One region of the Pseudofrankia coriaricola genome, then DNA from elsewhere that is predicted to be linked to it. Evidence: riboswitches for the same ligand, from Rfam matches in the RefSeq annotation. Region 1 holds a riboswitch; each other region holds the start of a gene.

Region 1 (7,228 bases):
GCCTACGCGGCGCTGTTCGCCTGCTACTTCGCCTCCGGATGGCTGATCGGCGTCGCTCGGGGGGTCCTTGGCCGGGAGGCGTTCGTGCCCCTGGTCGTGCCGGCCCTGCTTCCGGCGGCCGTGGCGGAGCTGGTGCTGAGGCGCGGCGTCACAGGGCCGCCGCTGGCAGGCCGGCTGGGCCTGGACAGTCTGCCGCAGCCTCCCCTCACGCTCGGCCTGCTCGCCGCGCTCGCCGCCACTGCCCTCGCCGCCCTGCTTGCCCATGTCGCCAGCCGGCACATCACCCTGCCCATCTAGGCGAGGTTCCCGGCGCGGGCCCGTGGTCCCAATGCGCGGCCATACCGGGGACAATTCCGCGATCCGGTCGAACCGTCCGGCGGCAGCCGGGGCAGACTGGGCCGCATGGGTACAGGGGAGCCCTCCGGGGAGTACTCGGGCCAATATCAGCCGACGGGCTGGTACCAGGGCTACCCGCAGGCGGGCCAGAACCAGCCGTATCAGCAGCAGTACCAGCCGCCATACCAGCCTCCGTACGAGCAGCAGAACCAGCAGCCGTACGCGCCGCAGTACCAGCCGGCGACCGGATACCAGTGGGCTCCGCCGGAAGGGCAGGTCCCGCCGGCTGGCCAGAACCCCTGGTACCAGTCGGCCGGCCGCCAGCCGTCGCCGTCCCCTAGGCGGCCCTGGCTGCTGCCCGTGCTGGTCGTCGGTGGGCTGGTCGTTGTCGCCGGCGTTGTCCTCGGCGTGCTGAGACTGGTCGGCCATGACGGTGGCTCGGGCGAGACCACGGTGCCGAGCGCCTTCGTCGGAACCTGGTACGGCACGGTCGGCGGCGCCGAGATGTCCCTGGACCTCAAGGACGGCAAGGTCGGCGACATCGTCGGCGCGACGACGTACGCGGGCGCCTGCACCGAGACGGTGACGCTGCTCGAGGTCGGCGACGACTCGTCAGTCCGCGTTCACGAGGCGGCGCAGCCGGGCGACGAGGTCTGCACCGACGAGGACATCACCCTGATGCTCCAGGGGTCGGGTCGGTTGAGCCTGCACTATGAGTCGCATGCGGGAAGTGACCCGGATGGGACGGTCATCCTGACGCGAAACGGCGGAGGCAGGGCGACCTGACCGTCGGTCGGGGCGGACGGGAGCTGAACAGCGAAACCGCCCTGACCTCGACAGGAGGGAAAGGTCAGGGCGGTTCCTGGGCTCCCGCGCCCGGAGGGGGAAGAGGCGCGGGAGGGCGTGAGTGCCGGCGGGCTGGCCGCATTGCTCACCCACCGGCGGGATTCCGACCGTCCGACGACGGTCGGGGCCTTGACTAGCCGAACAGAGCCTTGTGGGTCTGCGGCCCGACGACGCCGTCGACCAGCAGGCCGTGGGAGGCCTGGTAGGCGCGCACGACACCGTTGGTCTGCGGGCCGAAGTAGCCGTCGACCCCGACCGTGTAGCCGAGGCTCGCGAGCTTCTGCTGCAGCTGGCGGACCGCGTCCAGGTAGGTGGCGTGGTTCGCCGCCTGTGACAGGTACCAGGCATTCGCCGGGATCGCCGGGGCCTTGGCCAGGGAGACCGGGGCGGCGAGGACAGCGCCGCTGCCGACGGCGTTCGCGGCGGCATTGCCGCGCGCCAGGTAGGCGCGGTAGGCACCCTTGGTGTAGGTGGTCCAGGCGCTGGGGCCGGAGCCCTTGCAGACCTGGGTGGCGGCCCATGCGTTGGTCGCCGGGTCGTAGAGGTCGCGGCTGCCGACCCAGCCGGCGTGCGCCCGCATGTTGATCTGCCACAGGCCGCGCGAGTCCTCGCCGACGGTGGCGTGCGCGTAGCGGTTGCCGCTGGACTCGGCGAGTGCGATCGCGACCCAGGTGGCGAGGCCGACGCGGCAGCTGTCGAGGCCCGCGGAATGCGCGTAGGCGGCGATCTGAGAATCCGAGACGATGGTGGAGGCGGCGCTGGCCGGAGAGGCGCCGGCGAAGACGGCGGCGCCGGCGGTGGCCGTCATGACACCGGCGGCGACAACAGCGGAGCCGCGGCGGCGGACAACATTCTTCTTACGATGACGACCCTTGCGCATTGTTCGAGATATCTTTCCCGCACGCCTGTGAGGTTAGCTGTCGGGTTCGGGCCGGGAAGCCCGGCCGGTCATTTTCGGGCGCGTTGAACAAGCGCCTTGAATGGCCGACTTAACCCCGAGGGCTGGCGCCACGTGGCGCCAGCCCGGAGGAACGTGGTTCCCCCATTTCTGCCCTGGCGATCTCTCGGAGGGGGCACTGGGCCGGGGGCAGAACTCGGCGTCCGGACCGGTGCTTGCAGCGAGCGGAGCAACCGTAACTAGCTACCCGCTGTAGTCACAAGCTGGTGAACTGGGCAGATGTCCGGCAGGTCTGTCACGCAGCGTGCAATACCTTGTGGCAGTGCGCTTACTGGTAGCTAATTGTGACCAGCGTCACAGTAATTGACGCGAAATTCGGGGAACAAGAGCTGGTTGCCGCGCGAATCATTGTCGCGGAGCGGCTTTTGGTGGTCACTTGTCCCGCTTGTGGCCCGCCGCGAGCGGCGCAGATCAGATGCGCCGCGTAATGCCTGGCCGGACTTCCCTCTGGTCGAGCAATCGCCTGTCGCGGCGTGTTCCGGTCGTTGGGTCGCCGTGGTTGAGGTCACAGCGGGTGACCTGGGCTCGTCGGCCGTCGAGGAGTGCGTTCGTGCGGGCCATTTCCTGAACACACCGGAGGCGGCTGATGGCGATTACCTCTACACGTACGGCACCCCGCCTGGCGACAGCCTGCTGTCGGCCCTCCTGGAGTACGTCAGCACCGACACGGCCAAGAACCTGCTCCGCGGCGAGGGCTTCACCCCGTGCGTCGACCGCGACAAGAACCTCATGGCCACCCTCTGCGCCACCCGCCGCTGATCCCCCGCCCGGCTCAAGGCTGGAAGCGGTAGCCCATGCCGGGTTCGGTGAGCAGGTGGCGGGGGCGGGCCGGGTCGTCCTCGAGCTTCTGGCGCAGGCGGTTGAGGTAGGTGCGCAGGTAGTGGGTCTCGGTCTCGTACCTCGCGCCCCAGACCTCGGTGAGCAGCTGGCGCTGGGTGACGAGCTTGCCCGGATGGCTGACCAGCACCCTGAGCAGACCCCATTCGGTCTTCGTCAGGTGGATCTCGTCGGCCCGCTCCTCGCCGGCGGCACCGTCGCCCACGTCACCACCGGCACCGCCGTCGGGCGAGACGCGCCCGGCGGTGCCGTCAGGGCCGTCCGCGTCGTCGTCCGCATGGCCCGTGCCGTTCGCGCCGCCCGCGCCGCCCGTGCCGCCCGTGCCGTCGGCGGAAGGCCAGGCGCGGGTGACGCGGTGGGCGGCGAGGTCGACGGTGATGTGGCCGAAGCGGACGATCGGGCTCGCCCCCTGCTCGCCGCCGCGGCGGCCGACCGCGCGCAGCCGGGCGAGCAGCTCGTCGATGCCGAACGGCTTGGTGATGTAGTCGTCGGCGCCGGCGTCCAGGGCGCCGACCTTGTCGCGGCTCTCGGCGCGGCCGGACAGGACCACGATCGGCACCCGGGTCCAGCCGCGCAGGCCGTGGATGACCTCGACGCCGTCCATGTCCGGCAGGCCGAGGTCCAGGATGACGATGTCCGGGAGGGCCGACGCGGCGGCGGAGAGGGCACCCGCGCCGGTGTCGGCGACGACCACCTCGTAGCCGCGCGCCCGCAGGTTGATCCGCATCGCGCGCAGGATCTGCGGTTCGTCGTCGACGATCAGCACCCGCGTCATCGGACGCTCCCGGCGTCTCCGCCGCCCGCCGCCGCGCCGGGCCCGTCATCCCGCCCGGGCCCGTCATCCCGCCCGGGCCCGTCATCCGGCCCGGGCCCGTGTTCGATCCGGGGTTCGCCGTCCGCGTCGGCGGGGAGGTCGATGACCATCGTGAGGCCGCCGCCGGGGGTGTCCTCCGGGGTGAGCGTGCCGTCCATCGCCTCGATCAGGCCCCGGGAGAGCGCGAGGCCGAGGCCGGTGCCGGTGGTGTTGTCGGTGTCGCCGAGGCGCTGGAACGGCTGGAAGATGGCGTCCCGGTCGGCTTCCGGCACGCCGGGGCCGCGGTCGACGACGCGGATCTGCACCCGCCCGCCGAGCGTGCTCGTGGTGATCAGCGGCGGAGTTCCGGCCGGCGAGAACCGGATCGCGTTCGCGACGACGTTCGCGACCACCCGTTCCAGCAGCACCGGGTCGGCCCGGATCGCGGGCACCTCAGACACGTCGCCGACGTCGCCGATCTCGTCACGACCATGATCCGCGGGCTCGGTGCCGATACGGACTCCGGTCGCGTCCGGGCCGATGCCGTCGAGCGCGAGCGCGACGACGTCCTCGGCATGGACCGCCCGCGGGAACACCGACAGCACCCCGGCCTGCAGCCGGCTCATGTCCAGCAGGTTCTCCACCAGCGCCGTCAGCCGGTCGAGCGACTCGTCCGCCGTCGCGACCAGCTCGGCGCGCTCCTCGTCCGACCAGGCCACATCCTGGGCACGCAGCCCCGTGACGGCCGCCTTCGCGGCGGCCAGCGGCGCCCGCAGGTCATGCCCGACGGCGGTGAGCAGCGCGGAGCGCACCCGGTCGGCCTCCGCGAGCGGCCTGGCGCTCGCCGCCTCCTCGGCGAGCCGGAGGCGTTCGGTGGCGGTCGCCGCCTGGGCGGCGAACGCGGCGAGCAGCCGCCGGTCGGCGGCCGGGAGCGGACGGCCGCGCAGCGCCAGGGTGAACCGGTGACCGGCCGGCACCTCGACCTCGCCCTCCGACGGCCGCGTGCACGGCCGGTGCCCCACCGACGCGACGACCCGCCAGCGCTCCCGTCCCGTCCTCGCCTTCGCCGGCTCCGCGGCCGCGCCGGCCGTCGTCGACGGCGTCGCCGGTCCGGTCCGGGCGTCCTCGTCGGGTGAGTAGGACTCGAGCAGCGCCACGGACGTCATCCCGAAGCTCTCACGCGCCCGTTCGAGGATCGCGGGCAATGGGTGCTCGCTGCGCAGCACGGTGCCGGCGAGGGTGGCCAGGGTCTCCGCCTCGGCGCTCGCCCGAGCGGCCTGGCCAGAGCGCCGGCGGGCCAGGTCGACGACCCGGCTGACCGCGACCCCGACCGCGACGAACACCACCAGCGCGAACGTGTTGTTGTGCTCGGCGACCGTCCAGTGGTGCAGCGGCGGAGCGAAGTAGTAGTTCAGCAGCAGCGACGAGGCGACCGCCGCGGCCAGCGCCGGCCAGATCCCGCCGACGACCGCCACCGCCACCACGACCAGCAGGTAGAGCAGTATGTCGGACGTCAGGTTCAGGGCGGAGCGGGTCGCCGCCGCCACCGCCGTGAGCGGCACGAGCGTGGCCGCCGCCAGCGCGAACCCGGCCAGCTGGCGCCGGTACACGACCCTGTGGTCGCCACTGTGGCCGGGGCCGGGGCCGGGGCCGTGGCCGGGCGCGCCGGGCCGGTGAGGCCGGCGACCGCCCGCCGGCTCCTCGCCGGTGGGCCGCCCGCGGCCGCTGGCGGCGCTCGACCGTTCGTGGGTGACGAGGTGGACGTCGATCGAGCCCGAGCGGGCGGTCGTCGTGACGCCGACGCCGCGGCTGAGCACCTGGGCGAGCCGGCCGCGCCGGCTCGCGCCCAGGACGAGCTGGGTGGCGTTCTCGGCCCTGGCGAAGTCGAGCAGCGCGGCCGGGACGTCGTCGCCGAGAACCTGGTGGTAGCTGCCGCCGAGGCTTTCGACCAGGTCGCGCTGGCGGGCCAGCGCCGCCGGGTCCGCGCCGCTGACCAGGCCGTCCGGGCGGCTGACGTGGACGGCCAGCAGGTCGCCGCCGCCGGGGAAGCGCGCGGCGATGCGGGCCGCGCGCCGGATCAGGGTGTCGCCCTCGGGTCCGCCGGTGAGTGCGACGACGACCCGCTCCCTGGCCTCCCAGGTCGCGGTGATGCCATGGTCGGCGCGGTACCTGTCGAGCTGTTCCTCGACCTGGCCGGCGACCCAGAGCAGGGCGAGCTCGCGCAGCGCGGTGAGGTTCCCGACCCGGAAGTAGTTCGACAGCGCGGCGTCGACCTTGTCGGCGGCGTAGACGTTGCCGTGCGCCATCCGGCGGCGCAGTGCCTCGGGGGCCATGTCGACCAGCTCGACCTGGTCGGCGGCCCGGGCGACGGCGTCGGGGACCGTCTCTCGCTGCGGCACCCCGGTGATCTTCGTGACGACGTCGTTCAGTGACTCCAGGTGCTGGATGTTGAGCGTGGTGACGACGTCGATGCCGGCGGCGAGCAGCTCCTCGACGTCCTGCCAGCGCTTGGTGTTGCGGGCGCCGGGAACGTTGGTGTGCGCGTACTCGTCGACGAGCGCGAGTGCCGGCCGGCGGGCGACCACCGCGTCGACGTCCATCTCCGTGAACTCGCTGCCCCGGTGCCGCAGGACCCGCCGGGGGACGGTCTCGAAGCCCTCGGACATGTCGGCGGTGAGCGGGCGGCCGTGTGCCTCCACCAGGCCGATCACGGTGTCGGTCCCGCGCCCGGCCCGCCGGTGCCCCTCGGAGAGCATCGCGTAGGTCTTGCCGACCCCGGGCGCCGCGCCCAGGTAGATACGTAGCCTTCCCCGGCGCGGACCGTCGGCGGCGCCCGTCGTCATCAACTGCTCGTCTCTGCCTGGTTGTTCAGGCATGTCTGGCTGTCTCGGTGTGGTGGGCGATGGGTCGTGGGGGCGGAGGTAGTAGGTCATGGAGATGGGTGGCGCCTCGGCGTCCGGTGGACTTCATCGCCGTTGGCGGGGGCTTGAACCGTCCATGGGCGGGTGTCAACCGACGTGGACGGCGGGGCGGCGCGAACGGTCCGGCTCGGCCTCGCGCAGCACCTCACGAGTGATCGGGGCGACCTCGCCGACGCCGAAGAACAGGAAGCGCAGCAGGTTCGTGAACGGGTTCCCCTCCGTCCACTCGAAGTAGATGTGCGGGCGCGCGCCCGTCAGGTCGCGCAGGTAAAGCATCAGCGCGGCGATGGCGTTCGGGACCGACGCGCTGGTCAGCCGCAGCACCCGGTAGCCGTGCCGGTCGACGCCCATGACCGACAGCGCGCCCTCGAACTCGGACGCGTCCGTGATCGAGACCTCGACGTACAGCAGCGGGTCGCCGGCCGGCACGTGGGCGTCCCGGCGGACCTGAGCCTCCTTGTCGCGGTACTCGGCCTCGTCCCCGGAGTCGGGCTCGTTCGCGACCAGCCGCAGGTGCCCGCCCGGCTCGCCGTCGTG
Region 2 (7,228 bases), on a different contig from region 1:
AGCTAATCGGCGCGCCTATCTCCAAGACCGTTGGTAGTCAGTAAGACGATCAATGGCTGCCGCGAACCCGCAAGTCACGAGCCCGCAGTGCGTCCTAGATCAAGTAAGTTCGGGTTAGACGGCTTGCTCGGGTTCGCCGTCTGGCGGCGAGGCGCCGCGTTCGATCTTGGTGTGGGTGTCGGTGCGTAGCTGGGTGACGAGTCTGCGGGCGACGGGGGCGCCGACGTGGAGCCGTTTGCGGAGGGTCTCTGCGGAGATAGGGCGTTGGTGGTGTTGCCAGTGCAGGACGTCTTCGGCTCGGGCTCGGTGGAGGGAGCCGGCCATCCGGTCTAGGCGTGCGGTAGTGCCTGTCAGCCTTCGGCCAGTGGGAGGATCCGGGCAAAGGTGGCACCAGCGTCGCGGGATTCGTAGATGCCATCGCTGGTGGCGACGAGCAGGTGGCCTTCGTCGACGGCCGTCATATCGGGGGTGTGGATGTGGCCGCAGGCGGTCACGGCCGGGCGGTGCGTCACTCTCGGCCCGGGGCCGTGGGGGCGAGCCGGTCGGGCCGCCACCGAGGGGTTCGGACGGCGGGTAGTCCGCTGGCGGAATCCGAGGGCGGGAGGGGAAGCCCTCGATGCCACCGGCGGACGTCGTGGATGGCGCGGCTAAGGGGCGAGGGCCGCGCCTGCTGCTACCTACATGAAGAGTTCTGGAACGTGCTCGGAGAAAAACGGGACGGGTCGGCGGCGAAGGGCCAGCGCGGCCGACGTTGTGTCCGGGCCGGAAATCACCGCCGCCGAGAACGGCTGGCGAGCAGCACCGCTATGCCGTCGTCTTGTCGGGCGTCAACGGGCCCCGGGGCTTCGGGAACTCCGTGAGCGGCGGTCCCGCCAGCGGGAGCTGGCCGGGCCGCCAGGCCACGTCCGCGAACCCGCAGGGGAGGGGTTCGCGGGCAGGTCCGCCTGAGCGGGGCAGCCGAAGCCGGCCGAACGTAACGCTCAGGAGGAAGCCCTCCTCGCCCGCCGCGCCTTCCTACAGGACGCGGCCGACGAGGTAGCTCGTGCTCCAGATCGTCTGCAGCTGGACGACCGTGCCGGAGTGCGGCGCGGCCCACATCTTCCCGTCGCCGGCGTAGATGCCCATGTGGTAGATCTCGCCCGGCGCGCCGAAGAAGATCAGGTCGCCGACTTCCTTGTGCGCCTGGTCGACGTGGACCGTGGCCTCGTACTGCGCCTCCGCCGTCCTCGGCAGGTTGCGGCCGAGCTGCCGGTAGACGTACTGCACCAGGCTGGAGCAGTCGAACGAGTCCGGCCCGTTGGCGCCGTAGACGTAGGGCTTGCCGGCCTGCAGCGACGCCAGGTAGACGGCCTTCTCGCCCAGGTCGCCGTTCGACGGGGCGTTGACCGTGACGCCCCGGCTCGCCGAGGGGGCCGGCCGCTCCGCGACGTTCACCGTGCCGACGTTGTCGGCGGTGGCGGACTGCAGTGCGTCGGTGCCGTCGAAGACCGCGGTGATCTGTGTCGTGGTCAGCACCCGCGCGGTGTACGAGGTGTACCCGTCGTTGTTCGTCTGCAGGTGCAGGAAGGTCGCGAAACCGGTCGGTAGCTTGACCTGGACCTTGACCAGCTGGTTGGCCAGCGGCTGGTTGGTGTCCTTGTTGGTCAGCTTGAAGCCGATTTCGACCGGCTGGTCCGCATAGGCGGTGACGTCGGGGTTCGTGATGAACAGGTCGACGTCGGCCTTCGCCGTCAGCGTCGGCGCGGCCAGGTCGGACGCCGTGTCGGTGCCGTCGGCGCCAAGGGTGGACGCGAGGCTCACCGGGCGGACGTCGGTGCCAGAGCCGCCCATCGACCCGGAGCCGAAGGCGCTGGCGAGGCTGAGGCCGGTGGTGACGGAGCCGTCATCTCCGAACGCGTCCGCCGAGGTGTCGGCTGCCGGGGCGCAGCCGGCGAGGGCGATGCCGGACATCGCGATCGCACCGGTGGTAGCCGCGGCGACCGCGGTACGACCTCGGACCTTTGCCACCGCGGTCAGACCGCGATGACGACCCCTGCTGGTATCAGGCAGGGTGTCGGTATCCCACTGTACGGAGGGCGCGGACAAGTGTGGTCCTTCCCGTACGCCTGCGAGGTGAGCTGTCGGGTTCGGGCTGGGCTGCCCGGCCCTCGCGCAGCAAGCACGCGATGGGCTTCACCCCAAGGCCCGCGCCGGAGGGGGCGCTGGCCGGTCATGCGAGGTGGGTCCCCCGCTCCTGCCCGAGGTGACGACTCGGAGGGGACACCGGGACCGCGGGCAGGATTCGGCGTTCGGTCCGGTGTTGGACGTGACGTCGTGAACGAGACTAGTCCATTTGGATACGACGATGCGTAGTAGGTAGCACGGACACGCCTGGTCCCACGAGCTGTCGGTTCCGGGCCCCACGAGCCGGTGTCGTGACGGGTGTCGCCGAGAGTCACCGGCTACCCAGAACAGTAGAGGCGGGCGAGATGGTGCCGACCATTGACTACCGTGCGTAGTTGAAAAACTACGTACAGATCCCACATTGGGGCCGAGAGGCCACAGAAGGCGGCACGAGTGGTACCTAGCCCGGGGTGGTGACGCCTGCATCCCTATGACGAGCGGGCCTACTCGCCGGCTCGGCCGGGCCTTGCTGGGTTGGTGGTGTTATTTGGGCACCAGTTCCGAATCTTAAGGACCAAAATCCTACAGAGGATGTCTGGGAAGGGCATGGGTGACAGGCCGGTGAGGCGGTGCAGCAGGATCGGCTGCTCCTGCTCGACCACGTCGCCGGCGCCCGCCGGGAAGTCCGTGCCGTCCAGCGCGTTCTGGAGGCGATCATCGTTCGCATCGGTGGCGAGTAGCTGCTACGCCGGCCGCTGGTGCAGGTACAGGCGGCCGGCTTCCCGATCGAGCGGCACGAACGATACAAACGCGGGATCGTGGAGCGACTGGTGGCCCGCAATCCCCAGGCGGCTCAGGCCACCGCGCGGCCTGAGCCAAAGATCGGTTCCGACCTCGATGCCGACGCTGGCTGACCGGGTACCCGGAGATGAACGCCTCCGACAGGCCCGATCTGCGGACCCTGACCGCTCCTTCTGCTATCGACGTGACCACGCCCGCACATCCCGATCACTGCACGTGGCCGATGGATGGTGGTGTTCGGCGGCGTAGGGCGAGCACGGCGGGGTGGTGGTCGACCTGGAGGGTGACGTGTTCGACGGCGAAGTCGCGGTGGAGTAGCTGTTCGATCTCGAACTGGGCAGACGACGAACGGGCTGTTACCGCGTGTTGGGTCGCTCGCCGCGGTCGAGTACGACGTGGCGGGTACGAGCGCATTGGCGGCACGCCTCCCGGACGTGGAGGCCCTGCGCGTCGAGGCGCCCGGCCGACCCGCTGCCACCCCACCCTTTCCTACCAATCACACCAGTAGTACTACTATCTGGCGTCGTTGCTGCGGTGGACGCGTTCGAGGACGCGGCGAGGGAGGGGACGCGGTGCCTGCTCAGGGCGGCGGTCGGTGGTCGCTTGACGGACTGTGGCCCAGGAGGTACGACCTGGACGCCGAATCGGGACCGGGCACGGCGACCAGGGGGTCTACGCGCCGCCGGATGACCGAGCCTCGGCGTCGGGCAGCCACCGTCGCCCTCCTGGCCAGCGGAACATTGGCCACCTCGATGACGGGCTTCGCCGCGGCCACCTCCGACACCCCCGGCGACGACCAGCCCACCGCCGACCCGATCATGCAGGCATCCACACTCGGCGCCTCGATGTTCGGCAACCAGCCGGCCCCGCAGGACGCACCCGACGGCGTGGCACTGGCAGCGGAGATCGCGAACCCGACGCAGCAGTTCACAGCCCTGACCATCACGCCCGACAAGACGACGATCAGCCCCAACGACCAGGTGACCTTCACGGTCCACGCCGCGGCGGCGACGACCGGTGCACCCGTCGCGGGTGAGCAGGTCAACATCGTCGTCGTCACCGGCACCCGCTGGTCGAAAAGCGCCATCCTGCGAACCGACGATGACGGCGACGCCCGCATCAGCGCCCGCCTGCTGAGCACGACCACGATCACCGCGGTGTTCGACGGAGACGCCGCGCTGCGCCCCTCGACGGCGGAGGCCGCCACCGTCGTCGTCCGCAGCCCCACGGCAGGTCCGGGCTCCGGGCCGGGAGGCATCGCGACGGCGATCCCCCGCAGCACCATCGGCGAAAAGGCCGTCTACCTCGCGTCCCTGCAGGCCGGCAAGCCCTACGTGTGGGGCGCGACCGGCCCCAACGCCTTCGACTGCTCCGGCTTCGCGCAGTACATCTACAAGCAGCTGGGCCGCTACCTGCCACGCACCGCCCAGCAGCAGTACAACGCGACGATCCACGTCCCGCAGTCCGCCAAACAACCCGGCGACCTGATCTTCTTCGGCACCCCCGACAACATCACCCACATGGGCATCTACGCCGGCAACGGCTACATGTGGGCCGCTCCCCGGAGCGGCGATGTCGTCAAGTACGAGCCGATCTACACCAGCCGTTACTACGTCGGCCGCGTCCTGTAAGGGCCCGGGAGCGGCCGGCTCGACGCCGCAGGCATGCCGCCCGCGGACCGTCGGAAGAGCGGAGGAGCTGGCGGAGTGCGCCACGATCGGTGCATTCGCCGCTGTTACCGCGAGCCGGAATGTGATCAACCTCCTCGCTGGCGCCGCCAACAAGCAGATGATCGTGTTGGGTGAAGTCCCGGGTTCTCCGAAGACGGGCCACCCCGTCTGAGCGTGCGGTAGTGCCTGTCAGCCTTCGGCCAGTGGGAGGATCCGGGTGAAGGTGGCACCGGCGTCGCGGGATTCGTAGATGCCGTCGCTGGTGGCGGCGAGCAGGTGGCCTTCGTCGACGGCGGTGAACGCCTGCGGTCCGCCGCCGGGGATGGTGGAGACCCGCTTCCAGGTGGCGCCGGCGTCGGCACTCACGCTGAGCATGCCGGTCAGGTCCAGCCCGTAGAGGGCGCTGGCCGCCGGCCAGGCGAGAAACAGCTGCACGGTGGAGCTGCGCGGCGGTGCGAAGGTCCGCCCGCCGTCGGTGCTGGTGGCGACGCCCCGTTCGGTGGTGGCGAGCAGCAGGGTGCGGTCGGTGGGGCTGGCGGCGATGTCGGCGGCGGCGATGCGCGCGCCGGTCGCCCAGCTGGACCGGTGGGAGGGCGAGTCTGGCGGTGGCCTGGCCGCCAAGTCCGGACCCGGACCTGCTGCGCCAAGCGGTTGCCGCCATGCGGCAGGTGGGCCAGTTCAGCCTGCACGAGCGGGTCACCAGCGACACCAGCCGCGGCCTGGGCACCCCGTCCGTGCTGTCCCTGTCCGGCACCCGGTTCCTGGACAGCGAACCCTATGGCACTGGCCAAGCCCCAGTCACCACCCGTCTCGGCGTCACCGCCGGGCAGACCCGGCTGGCCTTGGCCTACCCCGCCGAGGGCCTCCAGATCGAACTCACCCTTGCCCCCGATGGGAAGATCGTCCATGAGGTGCTCGCTGCCCCCAAACATCTGATTATCCGGAGCTTCGTTTACCCGACCCCGACGAACCCTGACCGGTAGCGGCCCGGACAGCACTCCATTCGCGACTCTCCGTAATCGCTTGAACGTCGAGCGTGGGCTAGCGTGGGACGTGTGGACCTGGCCTGCGGGAACACGACGTCGAGGTCGCACAGAGTCGCGGCGCTCGCTCTGCTCGCTCTGCTCGCGGCCATCGTGGTCCACGGAATCCTGTGCGCCGTCCATGAGTCCCACGGGCTGGCAGAAGACCACCACCCTCGCACCGCGGTCGCCTTGAGCACGCCGGACGTCACCCCCGAGGCGCACGCCGGCGAGCCTTCGGTCGCCGCGGACTTCCCGGAGATCCAGCCACCGTCCCCGATGCTCTGGCCCGGCCAAGACCATCTGGTGGTCGGTTGCCCTTCTCAGTTCATCCTCCCGGCACGATTGGATGCCGTGGCTCCAGCCTCTCCGGTCGTCGTGCTGCTGGGGCTGGCCGTGGTGCCGGTCCTGTGGGCGGCTACCGGCGTCAGGCCGGGACCGGCGTATCACAGCGGTCGCGTTCACGCGGTCACGCGCGGGCTCTTCATGCGGATATGCGTACTTCGAAACTGATCGACGGGTAGCAATCTTCTCCTCTATCACCTAGCCGCCAACACCGTGCTTCGTCGTCTGATCGGCGGGCGCGCAGCGGCGCGGTCCGGCACTGGCTCATCCCCATAGACGGTGCCTCGTAGGGCTCCGTACGGTGCCGCAGCCGACCGTCGCCGCTGACGCCATGCACGCACGGGCATCAGCCTCGAAGGAACGCCACGATGACATACGCCTCTGTCGCTGCCCGCACACCCGTCCCGACGCGTCCGGCAGGCGCGCCCCCGGCGGCGCGTTCCCTTGCCGACGTGGTCGGCAACACGCCGGTGCTCTGGATCCCCGACGTCTGCTTCGGGGGCACAGGCGGGTTCTGGGCCAAGCTCGAAGGTCACAACCCGGGTGGGATCAAGGACCGACCCGCCCTGCACATGGTGGCGTGCGCTCGACGACGCGGCGAGCTCGCTCCCGGCCGGCCCGTCATCGAGTCGACCAGTGGGACCCTGGGACTCGGCCTCGCGTTCGCCGGAATCACGTACGGCCACCCGGTCACGCTCGTGACCGACCCCGGCATGGAGCCGATCCTGCACCGCCTGCTGGTCGCCTACGGCACGCAGATCGACATTGTCGAGCGGCCACACCCCACTGGCGGATGGCAGCAGGCCCGGCGAGACCGCGTCCAGGCCCTGCTTGACGAGCATCCCGGCGCCTACTGTCCCGACCAGTACCACAACCCCGACAACGTGGCCGCCTACGAGCGACTCGCGCTGGAGCTGATCGAGCAGATCGGACGTGTGGACGTCCTCGTGTGCAGCGTCGGCACCGGCGGACACAGCGCGGGCGTCTCCCGCGTCCTGCGGGATTCCTTCCCCGACCTGCGGCTGGTCGGCGTGGACACCATCGCCTCGACCATCTTTGGGCAGCCCGCTGGACCCCGGCTGATGCGTGGCCTCGGCAGCAGCATCTACCCGCGCAACGTCGCGTACGACGCCTTCAGTGAAGTCCACTGGGTAGCGCCCGGCGAGGCTGTCTGGGCCTGCCGGCGACTGGCTGCCACACGGTTCGCGACTGGCGGATGGAGCGTGGGTGCCGTCGCCCTGGTGGCATCCTGGCTCAGCCGGGGCACATCGTCCGACACTCGTATCG
Region 3 (7,228 bases), on a different contig from region 1:
CCAATCCACAACGACCCGATCCAGAACCATCCCCGCGGGGCCACGTCGCTTCGCTCGTGGACGGGCCTCCGCGAGGCGCGCCTCCGCGCCGCACGGTCACCTATCGCTGAACGTCACCAACCAAGACCCACTCGATCCAGGCGTGAGCCAGAGCCTTGCGGAAGCCTCCGCGCCGCACGGTTACGTCGCGCTTGACCGTTTCTAGATCATCTTGAGCTCGAAGTCACACCTTCGGCCCGGGGCCGCCACTTTGGCAGCCCCGGGCCGAAGTCGTTCTGTGACTTAGCGCTTCCTACCCCATCAGGCGCGAGCACCGCCCACGAGCGCAGCGAAGTGCCCGCAAACAGAGGCTGTTCGAGGATTGGTGACGTTCCAGCGCATGGCAACCGAGCTGGCGCGGAGGCGCGCCTCCGCGGAGGCCCGGCCACGAGCGAAGCGACGGGGTCGGGCCGCAGCGGAGGTCGCCGGAACGCCCGTGAGCGGAGGAGGACGGCGCGCGGAGGTCCCGTGGGAGCGAAGCGAGTACGGGGCCGGAGCGCGCCGCCCGCACGGAGCGAACCAACAACAACCTTCCCGCCCGACCCGGTACCGCTCCGAACGGGGCGACTACCCATCGGCGACTTCTGGACCACTGAGCGCCACCGTCGGTAGACCACCGCGGGGTACGGCATCTAGCGGTCGCAACCGCAATAGTTAACCAGAAGTAATCATTTGACTACCGAATGTACAGCAACCGGGTGTGTCCCGACGGGTGTAGCGAGGATCGCATTTCGCCCGGGCATGCATCGAAGGGGCCGTTCGGGCGGCAGAATGGTAGATTTATTTTTCGACGCGACACGCGGACGACACCAGACCCGCGCGTGGCCCTCCGGCACGGATGGTCCCGCCCGTTGTGGGGCGAAACCGCCAGTCAGCAGATCTTCGACGCGGAGCAAGAAATCACCGACCACGGCACCGGGTAGGAAAGATGAGCGCGCGTATGCGCGCGCTAACATCGTTTCGGGCAGATTTCAAGCAGCGACACGCCGGTGTGGCCTTCTTCACGTGCCTATTTCAATGCTTGCCGTCACCCCGAGGAATGTGGTTATGGTCTTCGCCGTGCCTGGCGACAGGACAGGCACCCACCGGGCGGCACGCCGAATCCTGCCCCCGCCCGGCGAGTTTTTAACCAGCGGCAGGAACGGGGGAACCGAATCCGGACGCCTGACCAGAGATCCTGGACAGCGACCTTTTCCGCCAGCCTTATCGGGACCGACGAGACCCGTGGAGCCGAAGTGGTGACGGAAAAGGCTCAATAGGGCGACGGCCTGCGTGGCCAGACAGCGCGCCACGCCAGCCTCGCCCTCAACAGGCGTCCTAGGGGTGAAGCCGACCGACTTTCGCTGTACTCGTTGATGCGCAGGACCTAGCGCGTCAGCCCAACAGCCGAACATGTCGCGCGGCCGGGCAATCTCTTTCCAGCCCGAACCCGACAGCTCACCTCGCAGGCGTGGGGAAGGGCAACCACGCATGTCCGAAACAAGTACCCCTGGTCGACATCGCATGCCCGGCGGGCGTTTCGTTCCGCCATTGGCCGACTGTCCGCCAGACGGCACCACGAGCGTGCGCGTCTCCGTCAGCCCCGAACCCGCCGAATCGGCGGGGCCGATCCGCCAGTCCCGGGAGCCCCGGCGGGCCATCACGTCCCCGGCACGCCGGCTACGCAAGACCCTCGCGGCCGTTCCCGTCATCGCCGCGGCCGTGGGTGGCACGATCGCCGTCGCGACACCCGCGAACGCCTCATCCACCTGGGCAGAACTGCGCCAGTGCGAGTCCGGCGGAAACTATTCCATCAATACCGGCAACGGATATTACGGCGCGTACCAGTTCTCTGTGAGAACGTGGCAGGGCCTCGGATATTCGGGACTGCCGAGTGCCGCGCCACCCGCGGTTCAGGACGAAGCGGCGCTGCGGCTCGCGCAGCGCTCCGGCTTTGGCCAGTGGCCGGACTGCGGCCGCGGGATGGGCCCGGACCAGCTCGCGCCTGGCGCCAGTTCCCCCGGCGCCAGCCAGGCCTCCCGCTCAGCCCCCAGGGCGCCCCTCGTGACCCAGGCGATCTCCTCGACCACGGCGCGCCTGCCGTTCACGACAGCGCTGGCCGGCCAGTACCGCGCCGATGTCCGGTCCTGGCAGGCCCAGATGAACAAGATCGGCTACTCGCTCGCCGTCGACGGGCACTACGGGCCGCGTTCGGCCGAGGCCGCCCGCGCGCTGCAGCGGGCCAAGGGCCTGGCCGTCGACGGCGTCGTCGGTCCAAAGACCTGGGCCGCCACCTTCGCCTGAGCAGTCAGGCGTCACCGCCCGTCTGACCTTCTTGCCGAGGCCTCCGGCCGCGCAGGGCTCTGCCACTGTCGCTGACGGAACTCCCGGAGATCGGCTGACGCCGGTCCCTGAAGAAGAGCCTCGGCCTGGGCCACCCGCCCGGCACCTCCCTCCCGGGCCGGCCCCGCGAGGTCAGTCGACCCGCCGCCGCTGGAACCTCGCCGCGATCGGCCCCCACCGACCGCTGCCCACGTCGGCGACGGGACCCCTTTCCCACCCCGCCTCTGGCCGCCAGTCGGAGGCATACGGCTCTGACCCGCCGGCTGGTCGGTGGGCAAGGGGACCTGGCGGTAGACGACCGGCCGCTGCCTCGCCGCTGGGCCGCCGCGCCGGCCACAGGGCTGAAAGCCGCGCGAGCCTCATCATGATCGCGCTGCTGCCGGCCGGCGTGCCGGCCAGGCGGCGTCAGCGAGCGGCTGGCGCCACCGCTGGAGCAGTCGCGAACCGGGGCCGCCCCGTTCACTGGGGCGACCCCGGTTTGCGGCGAAGGATGCGGGCTCGCTACAGTCCGGTGCTACTCGCCCGACCTGGGTGAGTCGCGCGGGCGGACGCCAAGTCCTGCCCCCACCCGCGTGTGGAGATGGCCCCTCTATCGCGGGGCACGGATCCGCTTGGGCAGGAGCGGGGGACCCATTTCCGGGCGTGGCGACAGTCGCGTCCTTGGGGTGAAGCCGGTCAGCCCGGACGCGACGCCATCGGCGGAGCGCGAGGTGACGACCGGCCGGGCATTCCCGGCCCGAACCCGACAGCTCACCCCGCAGGCGCAGGGAAGGACCGACATGCCGTCTGAGCAGACCGGCGAAGCCCGGCCCGCCTACAGGACGGGAGGCCGGCACCGCGCCCAGCAGGGCCCGTCGTCGACCGCCCGCCTGCTACGCACCACCGGCGCGGTCACGGCGCTCGTGGGCAGCGGCCTCGCGGTCACCGCGATACCGGCCGGCGCCGCCACCCCGGACGACTTCGCCCGGCTGCGCCAGTGCGAGTCCGGCGGCAACTACTCGATCAACACCGGGAACGGCTTCTACGGCGCCTACCAGTTCGACCAGCGGACCTGGCAGGGCCTCGGCTACTCCGGCCTGCCCAGCGAGGCGCCACCTGCCGTCCAGGACGAAGCGGCATACCGGCTGTACAACTCCCGCGGCTGGTCCCCGTGGCCGGCCTGCTCCAAGAAGCTCGGCCTGACCAACAACGGGCCGGTCGGCGGCGTCTCGTCGTCCGCCTCCAGCGGCTCGGTCCAGCAGGCGGTCCAGCCGGTCGAGCCCCCGATGACGCTCGACCGGGCCCGCTCGGAGGTCCAGCAGTCGGGCTTCCACGGCACGATCTCCTCGGCCGACGGCGGCAAGGTGCGCGCCGACGCGTACGTCTGGCAGCAGCAGATGCGCGACCAGCGCTTCTCGCTCACCGTCGACGGCAAGTTCGGCCCGCAGTCGCAGGGCGTCGCCGCGCTCTACTCGTACCTGACCAAGGTCAGCGACGGCCAGCCCGGCGTCGTCGGCGAGAACATCTGGAACGCGACCGTCCAAGGCTGAGGCTGCCGCGCGGCTCAGCCGCTGCGCGTCTGACCGCTGCGTCAGCCTGGCGGGCGCGGAGCGCCCTTGAGCGTGGTTCCGGGCACAGGCGTATGACGGTGGCTGGGCTGGTTCCAGGCTGGCGACGTGGGTGGGTTGGCGCCAGCGCTGATGCGCCGTCACCCCCCTGGGCTGAGTTGAGTGCCTCGCTCACCAGAACGGCACCACGCTTGCGGGACGGGCCGTCATCTTCTTGGGGCTAGGTCGAGTGCCTCGCTTGCCAGAACGGCGTCAGGCTCGCGGCGCGGGCCGGTCCTTGGGTGGCGGGTCGGGGCGATTACGGTTGGGGTATGACGACTCCGTCCGGGCGTGCCGATCTTCTGGGTGGGCCGCCGGCTACCCTGCTGCCGTTCGACCCCGCGTCCGCGGCGCTCGCCGAGGGCGCGGCGGCCAGCGACGTGGCCGCTCGTTTCCCCACATCCAGCGCGGCCTGGGCGGTGCTGGCCGAGGCGGCGCTCGACGGCGGGCGCCCGGTCGAGGCGTACGCGTACGCGCGCACCGGCTACCACCGCGGGCTCGACGCGCTGCGCCGCTCGGGCTGGCGCGGGCACGGGCCGGTGCCCTGGTCGCACGAGCCGAACCAGGGATTCCTGCGCGCGCTGGCCGCCCTCGGGCAGGCCGCGGCCGCGATCGGCGAGACCGCCGAGGTCGAGCGGATCGGGACGTTCCTGGCCGACAGCGACCCCACCGCGCCCGGCCAGCTCGGGCAGGCCGGCTGATCGTCGGGCCCGCGGGGCCGAATCCTCCGCGCCGAGTTGCCCGAGGGGTCCCCGGGGTTCCTGCCGGACCGGCGACAGGGTTCCTGCCGGATCCGGGGTCCCTGCCCGATTGGCGACAGGGTCCCTGCCGGATCCGGGGTCCCTGCCCGATTGGCGAAGCCGATCGGGGAGGTCTGGGAGCCGATCTGGGAGGTCAGCGATCTGGGAGGTCGGCGATTGGCTACCGGGACGGGTCGGGCATCGAACGCACAGCCAGACACCAGGCCGTCACTTAGCCAATCGGTGGGGAAGGTCGGGCTTCGTTCTTAGTACAGTCTTGCCCCGTGCCTGCGCTTGTCCTGATCGGAGCCCAGTGGGGCGACGAGGGTAAGGGAAAGGCGACCGACCTTTTGGGCGGCGCCGTCGACTACGTCGTGCGCTACCAGGGCGGCAACAACGCCGGCCATACGGTGGTCATAGGCGACGAGAAGTACGCCCTGCACCTCATCCCCAGCGGAATCCTGCGTGCCGACTGCATCCCGGTGATCGGGAACGGTGTCGTGATCGACCCCGGCGTGCTGCTGTCGGAGATGGCTGGGCTCCGCGCCCGTGGTATCGACACATCCCGGTTGATGATCAGCGCGAACGCCCATCTGATCATGCCGCATCACCGGGCCCTCGACCGAGTCACCGAGCGTTACCTCGGCAAGGCCCGGATCGGCACGACCGGCCGCGGCATCGGCCCGGCCTACGGCGACAAGGTCGCGCGCACCGGCATCCGCGTGCAGGACCTGCTCGACCCGGGCATCCTGCGCCAGAAGCTCGAGCTGGCGCTGCGCGAGAAGAACCAGGTGCTCGCCAAGGTGTACAACCGCCGCAAGATCGAGGTTGACGTGGTGGTCGAGGAGTACCTGGACTACGCCGCGCAGCTCGGCCCGCACATCGCGGACACCGGGCTTGTGCTCGACTCGGCGCTGCGCGCCGGCAAGGTCGTCCTGCTGGAGGGCTCGCAGGGCACCCTGCTCGACGTCGACCACGGCACCTATCCGTTCGTCACCTCGTCGAACCCGACCGCCGGCGGCGCGGCCACCGGCGCGGGCATCGGCCCGACCCGGATCACCCGCGTGATCGGGATCATCAAGGCCTACACCACCCGGGTCGGCTCGGGCCCGTTCCCGACCGAGCTCGACGACAAGGTCGGCGACGAGCTGCGCCGCGTCGGCGGCGAGTTCGGGGTGACGACCGGCCGCGCCCGGCGCACCGGCTGGTATGACGCGGTCATCGCCCGCTACGCGGTGCGGGTCAACGGGCTCACCGACCTGTTCCTGACAAAGCTGGATGTCCTGTCCGGCTTCGACCGGGTGCCGGTGTGCGTGGCCTACGACGTGGGCGGCACGCGGATGTCCGAGATGCCGATGACCCAGACCGAGTTCCACCATGCCAAGCCCATCTACAAGGAGCTGCCCGGCTGGCACGAGGACATCTCGGGCGCCACCTCGTTCGACCAGCTCCCGCCCGAGGCGCGGGACTACGTCAGGGCGCTGGAGGAGATGTCCGGCGCCCCGATCTCCGCGATCGGCGTCGGCCCCGGCCGCGACCAGACACTCGTCCTACGCGACCTCCTCTAACGGGCCAAAGGGCGTGCGAAAATGATCTTCCTTCGCACGCCCGGCGGCCGTTGTCCCCAGGATCACTAGAGGGCCAAAGGGCGTGCGAAAATGATCTTCCTTCGCACGCCCGGCGGGCCGTTGTCCCCAGGATCACTGACGGATCACCAGCGCCACGCCCGCCCGGTTGCGGCACGGCCCGTGACGGGTCACGCTTCCTTGGTCACGCTGCGCAGTCGCCGGGAGGTGGATCACGTGGTCGCCCGCCCGTCCGAGGAGCCGCAACCCACTCCAGGACCGCCGGAAGCACGGAGGGAAGCCAGCTTCAGGCCTACCTCCGGCACGCCGGCAGTGCTGGCCCCCATCGACGGCCGTCAAGGCGGGATCGGCCCCGCCCGGACCAGTGACAGGGTCCCCGCCGGGCCGGCGGAGCTCTTCTGGCAGGTCAGGCCGGGCAGCTACCGCGCGGACGTGGATGCCGACGCGTGGCCGGTCGGGTTCTCCCCGACGGGCGAGGCGCTGCCCGACGCGCTCACCGACGTCCTGCTGCGCGGCAGCCACTGGGTGCGCAGCGCCCAGCGGGCCGAGGCGGAGCGTCGGGAGCGTTCGGCCGCCATCGCCACCCATGTCGAGGCGCAGCTGGCCACGTTCCTCAGGTTGTGCGCCGAGGCGGAGCTGATGCCTCCGGTGACGATGCGGGTGGTGCGGGACGTTCCGCGGCTGGCGGGAGCCAGGCATCGCGCCGAGGGCCGGCCGCGCGCCGCGCTGCGCACCGCCGACGACCTGGCCATCCCGCTCGGGCTCGTCGATCCGGCGGGAGCGGCCCGTTCGGCCACCGACTCGCCGGCGGACCAGCCGGCCGACCCGCCGGACCGGCCCCGCCCATCCGACAGGAACCCCGGCCTTCGCCGGTCCAGGAGGAGCCCCGGGAACCCCCCGCGGGGCGCCGACCGCCATGACCGGCGCCCCCCGGCCGGCGGGCCGCCCAGCCACT
Region 4 (7,228 bases), on a different contig from region 1:
GCTGAACCCCACGCATGATTATCAACATCTCGCGCGCGCCGGCACGCAGCCGCGTAATACGGCTCTCGGTATGCGGCAGCAGCCGGGCGACTTCCGGATAGATGACGTAGCCCATCGTGGCAAGATGCGCACACATTGCGGCGACGGCGGTGTCACCGGCGCGATGGATCTGGCGTGGGTCGGCCCCGGGCGCCGCTCCGCCCGCCCAGGCGGCGAGCCGGGCGGCGTCGCGGTGCACCGGGCCGACCAGCCGTACGAGACTGTCGTCCGCCGGCTCGGCGTCGACACCCTTATGCGAGTCCGCCTCCGCTGTACCAACATCCACGCCGCTGTCCACGCCGCTGGCGGAGGCCCACGGGCCGCCGGGCGTGGAGCCGCGTCCGGCGCGTGACCCGTCCGCGCGCCGCGACCGCATCTTCACCAGCGATCGCGGCGCGGACCTGGCCGCCGCGAGCAGTCGCGAGTTGGCCAGGGAACCGTGGCGTTTAAGAGCGGGCATCTGCCACCTCCTACAGCGCCCTCCCTCGTCGCGTCGCCGGGGAGCCGGTTCTCCGCTCACTCCCGCACGCATGACCGGCCGGGCGCATCGGTCCGACCCAGGAGACTCCTGCCCCAAAACGGCGACCCTATGGCAGCCAGCCGGCAGATCGACGCACGATCGCAAGGCGTGGCCGCTCGCATGAGGTTCACGCATGTAGTGGCACTCGTTGCCACTACATGTCGCGATGAGCGGCTCCAGCGCGCATCTGACGTCAAGATTACGCATCCGCCTTCTACCCTCGGAAACCTCTCCGCTACCCTGCCGATATGGCTGGCACCGCTGCCCCGGGGTTCCCAGGCTTCCTGCCCGACCGGCGAAGCCCGGGGTCCCTGCCGGATCCGGGGTCCCTGCCCGATTGGCGACAGGGTCCCTGCCGGATCGGCGACAGGGTCCCTGCCGGATCGACGGACGGGGTCCCTGCCGGATCGGCGAAGCCGATCTGGGAGGTCGTGATCTGGGAGGTCAGCGATCTGGGAGGTAAGCGATCTGGGAGGTCTGCTGGCAGGCCGGCGACCGGGCAGGCCGGGGAAGCCTCGGACCGGCGGTACCGGTCCGGGATGTTCGAGCCGCCGAACGGCACGGCGGCCCCCCTGGCTACCGGCACCGACGGCGCGAACGTGGCAGACACGGCCGCGGGAACGGCGTTCGCCGACACCGCCTCGGACGACGCCTCGGGCGCCGCCCGTGACCAGCTGGACCAGCTGCGGCGCCGATTCGTGCGCGGGCAGCTGCTGCCGCTCGGCCACCTCATCGTCCGGTATCGGCTGGTCGTCCCGGGCGGCTTCGAGGCGCCCTGGGTGCTGGTGACCTCCTGGCCCGCTCCAGCCTGGCTGCTGGGACGTTGCCTCAACGACACGGTCCACCCAGACCTCGCGCACATCCGGATGGGACGAACGGTCGCCGTCGGAGTAGACGACGTGATCGACTGGGCCGTGCTGGATGCCAGCAGCGAAATCGCCGAAGGCGGCTGGAGCCGCGGCCTACGTCATGCCGCGGATCTGCCTGACCTGCCCGGCCATCCGGACCCGCTGATCTCCGCCAGGCCCCCAGCCGCCCCGGCTAACCACCTGGTGACTAGCCACCGTCTCGACCGGGCACAGACAGCGAATAGCCCGGACTAGTCCAGTAACGGCACCCGAGCCGACACAAAGCCCACCGCTTCCGGCTTCATAACGATCGCTGCCGGCGTATATGGGCCCCTCACTGAGAGGGCTCGGCTACCGTTACCTACCGTGGCGGATGTAAGCGGCCGGCGCAGCCTCGCCAGCTCGCCCAGCCCGACCGGGCCGCGGAGCCTTGCCGACGCCGGGGGGCAGCGGGCCGAGTCACCCGGCGTGTACGTCCACGCCACCGTGCCTGAACTGGCGCTGCCCGGCATGCCCGCGCCCGGTGACGCTCCTCCGGCTGACCATCCGGGCCTCGACGAGGGCGGCATTCCGGTCGTGGACCTGGCCGGGCGGGAGGAGCCACCCGCGGTCGATCCCACCAGGTCCGAGAGCACACTCTGGCCTGACTGGCCCATCGGGTCCCAGGCCGCCGCCGAGCCCGACGGCCTGCCTGGGCCCGAGTGGGTGGCCGGATCTGAGTGGGTGGCCGAGCCCGAGGGGATGGCCGCCGCGGACGTCACTGGTGGCTCGGAGGGCGCCTGGGTTCCCCCTCAGATCGGCGACGGGCTTCCCGCCGGATCCGGGGTCCCTGCCCGATTGGCGACAGGGTCCCTGCCGGATCCGGGGTTCCTGCCCGATTGGCGAAGCCGATCGGGGAGGTCTGGGAGCCGATCTGGGAGGCCAGCGATCGGAGAGGTCTGGGAGCCCAGCTCGGAGGCCGCCGGCCAAGAGGGTCCGGACGACGTCCCGTGGACCGTGTCCGCCTACCAGGAGCAGACGTACGAGGGCTACGAGGAGCAGGCGTACGAGGGCTACACGTATGTCTACGACGGGCACCCGGGGCCGCACGACGCGGGCGGGCCGGATCCTGACCCCGAGTCTGACTTCTCACCCGTCCCGCTGCCGTCGGTCGGTGCTGACGGTTCGGTAGATCCCCTACCGCCAGATGACCGAGAGGAAGACCGAGGGATCGCCGCGATCGCTCGTGGCGACCTCATCGCGGAGCTTGCCGGCCGGCTCGAACTGCTCGACCAGTTGCTCGGCCGTCTGGAGGAGGCCAAGCGCCAGGCGGCCGACGCGAGCGAACACCTGCTGCTTACCCGTCGGTGGCAGGAAGAGACGGTGCGCACCATCCAGGAGGAGCGCGCTCGGATGCGCCAGCGCCAGCACGCGCTCGACGAGCTCGCCGAGCGGGCCAGGGCCGCGGTCGAGGCCATGCAGGCCACCTACCGGACCCTTCCCCGGGAGGTCATCGAGCTGGCGATCGAGCTTCAGGTGCTTGACCGCGCCGGCTTCATCACCAGACGCGCTCCCCGCCCGCCGCCCTAACGACCGTAAGTAACTATCTCGACGCAACGGGGAACGGTTAGGTTTTGCGCTAATCACAATGGGATTTTAGTCCCAACGACTAGGACCTAATGCCCAGACGGCCCCATCGACCCGGCGAAGCCTGCTCGAACCGTTGGATAGGCCCACTCGTCATAGGGGTGCGGGCGTCCATGGCGCCCCCGGACTAGACACACATCGTGTGCCGACTGTAGTCCTCCGCCCGCAAGGCCGGATCTGCGCGTAGTGTTCAAGCTACGTGGAGTACCCGATGGATCGGCACGACCTAGTCAGTTGCGATGGTTACGGGTGGATGGCTACCCTCGGCGACCCCTGCCATGACGGCAGCCTCGGTCCTCGGAACCGACGGTTCGCAGAAATCAGGCTTATGGGGGGTACCCACGCTTATCGTCATCATCCCAGTGGACTAGTCTTGTTCACGACGTCAGGCTCAGCACCGGACCGAACGCCGAATCCTGCCCGCGGTCCCGGTGTCCCCTCCGAGTCGTCACCTCGGGCAGGAGCGGGGGACCCACCTCGCAGTACCGGCCAGCGCCCCCTCCGGCGCGGGCCTTGGGGTGAAGCCCATCGCGTGCTTGCTGCGCGAGGGCCGGGCAGCCCAGCCCGAACCCGACAGCTCACCTCGCAGGCGTACGGGAAGGACCACACTTGTCCGCGCCCTCCGTACAGTGGGATACCGACACCCTGCCTGATACCAGCAGGGGTCGTCACCGCGGTCTGACCGTGGTGGCAAAGGTCCGAGGTCGTACCGCGGTCGCCGCGGCTACCACCGGTGCGATCGCGATGTCCGGCATCGCCCTCGCCGGCTGCGCCCCGGCGGCCGACACCTCGGCGGACGCGTTCGGAGACGACGGTTCCGTCACCACCGGCCTCAGCCTGGCCAGCGCCTTCGGCTCCGGATCGACGAGCGGCGGCGCCGCCATCCACCCGGTGAGCCTCGCGTCCACCATCGGCGCCGACGACACGGACACCGCGTCCGACCTGGCCGCGCCGACGCTGACCGCGAAGGCCGACGTCGACCTGTTCATCACGAACCCCGACGTCACCGTCTACTCGGACCAGCCGGTCGAAATCGGCTTCAAGCTGACCAACAAGGACACCAACCAGCCGCTGGCCAACCAGCTGGTCAAGGTCCAGGTCAAGCTGCCGACCGGTTTCGCGACCTTCCTGCACCTGCAGACGAACAACGACGGGTACACCTCGTACACCGCGCGGGTGCTGACCACGACACAGATCACCGCGGTCTTCGACGGCACCGACGCACTGCAGTCCGCCGTCTCGGACAACGTCGGCACGGTGAACGTCGCCGAACGGCCGGCCCCTTCGCCCAGCCGGGGCGTCACGATCAACGCCCCGTCGAACGGCGACCTGGGTGAGAAGGCCGTCTACCTCGCGTCGCTGCAGGCCGGCAAGCCCTACGTCTACGGCGCCAACGGGCCGGACTCGTTCGACTGCTCCAGCCTGGTGCAGTACGTCTTCCGGCAGCTCGGCCGCAGCCTGCCGAGGACGGCGGAGGCGCAGTACGAGGCCTCGCTCCACGTCGACCAGGCGCACAAGGAAGTCGGCGACCTGATCTTCTTCGGCACGCCAGGTGACATCTACCACGTCGGCATCTACGCCGGCGACGGGAAGATGTGGGCCGCGCCGCACTCCGGCTCGGTCGTGCAGCTGCAGACGATCTGGAGCACGAGCTACAACGTCGGCCGCGTCCTGTAGCGGGGCGCGGCGGGCGAGGAGGGCTCACTCCTTGAGCGGCGACGTTCGGCCAGGTTCGGCTGCCCCGTTCGCGGGGTCCTTCCTCGAACCCACTCCCCTCCGGGTTCGCGGACACGGCCTGACCGCCTGGCTGGCTCCAACCGTCGGCGAAGCCGGTGGAACCGTCGCTCTCAGAGTTTCCAAAGCCTTCGACGCTCGGTGATGCCCGACCAGGCAGCGACCCAGCGACGCGTCCGCCATCCGTACCGGCGGCGGTAAGTTGCGGCTGGATGCGACAGCGGCCATGGTGGCCCGTCTCCTTCGACGCATCGTGCCTTTCCTCAGGCATTCCCAGACCCCCAGGACTCTCCGCATAGCAGCCGGCGTGGCCCTCGCCCCTTGGCCGCGCCACCCAGGACGTCCGCTGGTGGCATCAAGGGCTTCCCCCTCCCGCCCTCGATTCCGCCAGCGGACCACCCGCCGTCCGAACCCCCTCGGCGGCGGCGGCCCGGCTGGCTGCCCCCACGGCTCCGGGCCGAACAACGCGACGCCGCCCCACCGGATCTCCCCCCATCCGGCGGGGCGGCGCCCGCGGCCAACGAGACACCAACATCAGACTTCCGCCGGCTGGGTTCGCCCGGCCCGCGGATGGCCCGGGACGTCACACGACCGCCCGGGCACCCAGCCCCGCCCGCCCCGTCGGAAACCCCCCCGCCGACGGGGCGGGCGGCTGGCCTCGGTCAGTCAGTCCGTCGTGGGAGGCCGCCGGTGGCCAGGCCCGCATGCTCGCCGGCCCACTCTGGGTCGCCTGGCCCGCTCTGATCGCGTCTCCTAGAGCCGCCGTCACCAGCGTTCGCTTCACCAGCACGCGACTGGTAGATCACCACGACCGTGTCGCCGTAGTCGTGAATCGGGCCAAATCGCGACCGCGACAACACGTCCGCGGCGATCATGAATCGTCGCGGACGGGGCGGCGCGGCAGTAGCTCGCTTTGGTCGGGTCTCCTGGACCGCTCCGGTCGCGGTCTTCCTGGACCGCTCCGGTCGCCGATCCGAACCTGGCCGCTAGAGGGCCAAAGGGTGTGCGAAAATGATCTTCCTTCGCACACCCGGCGGCCGTTGTCCCCAGGATCACTAGCGGGACTTGTTCTGCGAGAAGCTCCACAGGTTGCCGGAGAGGTCGTCGTCCCACGAGGCCTGTCGCTCGCGGTCGGTCGGCACCTGGTCAGGGCAGTTCGGACCCGGATCGGGGTCGAACTGGCCCACGACGCCCACCGCCGCGAACTTCGTGGGGTTCGCGCAGGCGAGGGCCAGCGCGAGCCGGGCGCCCTCACCGAGGCCCCAGATGTAGACCCGCTTCGGATCGATCGCCGTCCAGTCCTCGGACATGTACGTGACGATGTCCATCAGGTACTGCGCGTCGGGTCCGGCTGAGTCCACCTGCCACTCGCCGGCGACCGGCTCGGGGTAGACGAGCGCGAAGTTCTTCCGGTCGGCCAGTTTCGACGCGCCGCTGTCCGTTTCGAACACCTTCGTCTTGGTGTTGTTGTCCGGCAGAACAAGCACAAGCGGAACCGCCTTCTTGGAGTTCCGCTTGGCATGCACGAGCAGTACGCGGCCTTTGGACTCGTACCGGGACGGCATGTCCTTCTCCGAGGTCTTAGCCGAGCCGCTGCCGTGCGCGAAGAGATAGAGCACAAAGATCGCAACGACAGCGATGACGGCTGCCTTGCGGTGCTTGCCCCACCATGCGGTGAGCGGATTGGCGGCCACGCCCCCAACCGAACCACACCTGACACCACGATGGCGCCCGTTTCGGCCAGGCATCTCGCCTGACGATGCCTTGATGGCATCTCGATGGCATCTCGCCGAACGGACGGGGCCCGCGGCCCGACTCCTTTGCCTTCCTCACCCCACTCGTGTCTGCTGGCGCCTCCGGCCGCGCGCGGCTTCGCCACGATCGCGCGGCCTTTGGCTGTGTCTGCTGGGCGCCTCCGGCCGCGCGCGGCTTCGCCACGATCGCGCGGCCTTTGGCTGTGTCTGCTGGGCGCCTCCGGCCGCGCGCGGCTTCGCCACAGTCGCGCGGCCTTTGGCTGGCTTCGCGGCGGACGCTCAGCCGACCTGCAGGGCGCGGATGCGCGCGGCCCGCAATGCCTCGACCTCCGGCGGGCCGGGAAGACGCGGCAGCGAGCCGTGTACCCAGGTCAGCATCAGGTCGGCCAGCGCCGGATTCTGCGCCAGGACCGGGCCGTGCAGGTACGTGCCGATCACTCTGCCGTCGATCCTGCCGTCCGTGCCCTCGGGGACGCCGTTGCCCAGGCCAAGCAGCACCCGGCCGAAGGGAAACCCACCGGCGCCCGGCAGCGGCCTCGTCCGGCCGCCATGATTCTCGTAACCGAGCACGGTCGGCAGACCGAGTGACGGGTCGGGTTCGACGACGATGTCGCCCACGACGCGCGGTGGCAGCGGCGCGTCCGGAGGGTCGAACGAGCGCCTGGTCTCGACGCCTACCAGCCCCATCCCGTCGTGGATCTGACCGC

What was found. A riboswitch is a leader RNA that binds a small molecule or an ion and turns the genes downstream of it on or off. The one in region 1 is predicted to bind cyclic di-AMP.
Region 2: it holds a riboswitch for cyclic di-AMP, as region 1 does, so the genes downstream of both, QOZ89_RS24240 (C40 family peptidase) here and QOZ89_RS32745 (peptidoglycan-binding protein) in region 1, are expected to answer to the same signal.
Region 3: it holds a riboswitch for cyclic di-AMP, as region 1 does, so the genes downstream of both, QOZ89_RS28330 (transglycosylase family protein) here and QOZ89_RS32745 (peptidoglycan-binding protein) in region 1, are expected to answer to the same signal.
Region 4: it holds a riboswitch for cyclic di-AMP, as region 1 does, so the genes downstream of both, QOZ89_RS08740 (C40 family peptidase) here and QOZ89_RS32745 (peptidoglycan-binding protein) in region 1, are expected to answer to the same signal.

The regions. Positions count from the first base shown of each region.
Region 1 covers NZ_JASNFO010000073.1:71,435-78,662, reverse strand. Annotated here, with positions in the region: gene QOZ89_RS32755 (hypothetical protein) at 1-297, shown strand, start outside; gene QOZ89_RS32750 (hypothetical protein) at 403-1,122, shown strand; gene QOZ89_RS32745 (peptidoglycan-binding protein) at 1,316-2,062, opposite strand; cyclic di-AMP (ydaO/yuaA leader) riboswitch at 2,070-2,251, opposite strand; gene QOZ89_RS32740 (hypothetical protein) at 2,636-2,899, shown strand; gene QOZ89_RS32735 (response regulator) at 2,913-3,752, opposite strand; gene QOZ89_RS32730 (sensor histidine kinase) at 3,749-6,613, opposite strand; gene QOZ89_RS32725 (amino acid permease) at 6,779-7,228, opposite strand, start outside.
Region 2 covers NZ_JASNFO010000044.1:137,743-144,970, reverse strand. Annotated here, with positions in the region: partial or broken gene QOZ89_RS24250 (hypothetical protein) at 115-312, opposite strand; gene QOZ89_RS24245 (hypothetical protein) at 351-512, opposite strand; gene QOZ89_RS24240 (C40 family peptidase) at 1,015-2,007, opposite strand; cyclic di-AMP (ydaO/yuaA leader) riboswitch at 2,089-2,255, opposite strand; gene QOZ89_RS24235 (C40 family peptidase) at 3,591-4,535, shown strand; gene QOZ89_RS24230 (WD40/YVTN/BNR-like repeat-containing protein) at 4,764-5,195, opposite strand; gene QOZ89_RS24225 (hypothetical protein) at 5,234-5,557, shown strand; gene QOZ89_RS24220 (hypothetical protein) at 5,621-6,109, shown strand; gene QOZ89_RS24215 (PLP-dependent cysteine synthase family protein) at 6,310-7,228, shown strand, end outside.
Region 3 covers NZ_JASNFO010000057.1:6,538-13,765, forward strand. Annotated here, with positions in the region: gene QOZ89_RS28325 (transglycosylase family protein) at 1,648-2,322, shown strand; cyclic di-AMP (ydaO/yuaA leader) riboswitch at 2,967-3,121, shown strand; gene QOZ89_RS28330 (transglycosylase family protein) at 3,141-3,890, shown strand; gene QOZ89_RS28335 (DUF3151 domain-containing protein) at 4,220-4,648, shown strand; gene QOZ89_RS28340 (adenylosuccinate synthase) at 4,972-6,255, shown strand; gene QOZ89_RS28345 (hypothetical protein) at 6,586-7,228, shown strand, end outside.
Region 4 covers NZ_JASNFO010000013.1:87,831-95,058, forward strand. Annotated here, with positions in the region: gene QOZ89_RS08725 (hemerythrin domain-containing protein) at 1-499, opposite strand, end outside; gene QOZ89_RS08730 (hypothetical protein) at 1,099-1,662, shown strand; gene QOZ89_RS08735 (hypothetical protein) at 1,774-2,976, shown strand; cyclic di-AMP (ydaO/yuaA leader) riboswitch at 3,473-3,639, shown strand; gene QOZ89_RS08740 (C40 family peptidase) at 3,643-4,710, shown strand; gene QOZ89_RS08745 (PHB depolymerase family esterase) at 5,823-6,461, opposite strand; gene QOZ89_RS08750 (type 1 glutamine amidotransferase) at 6,801-7,228, opposite strand, start outside.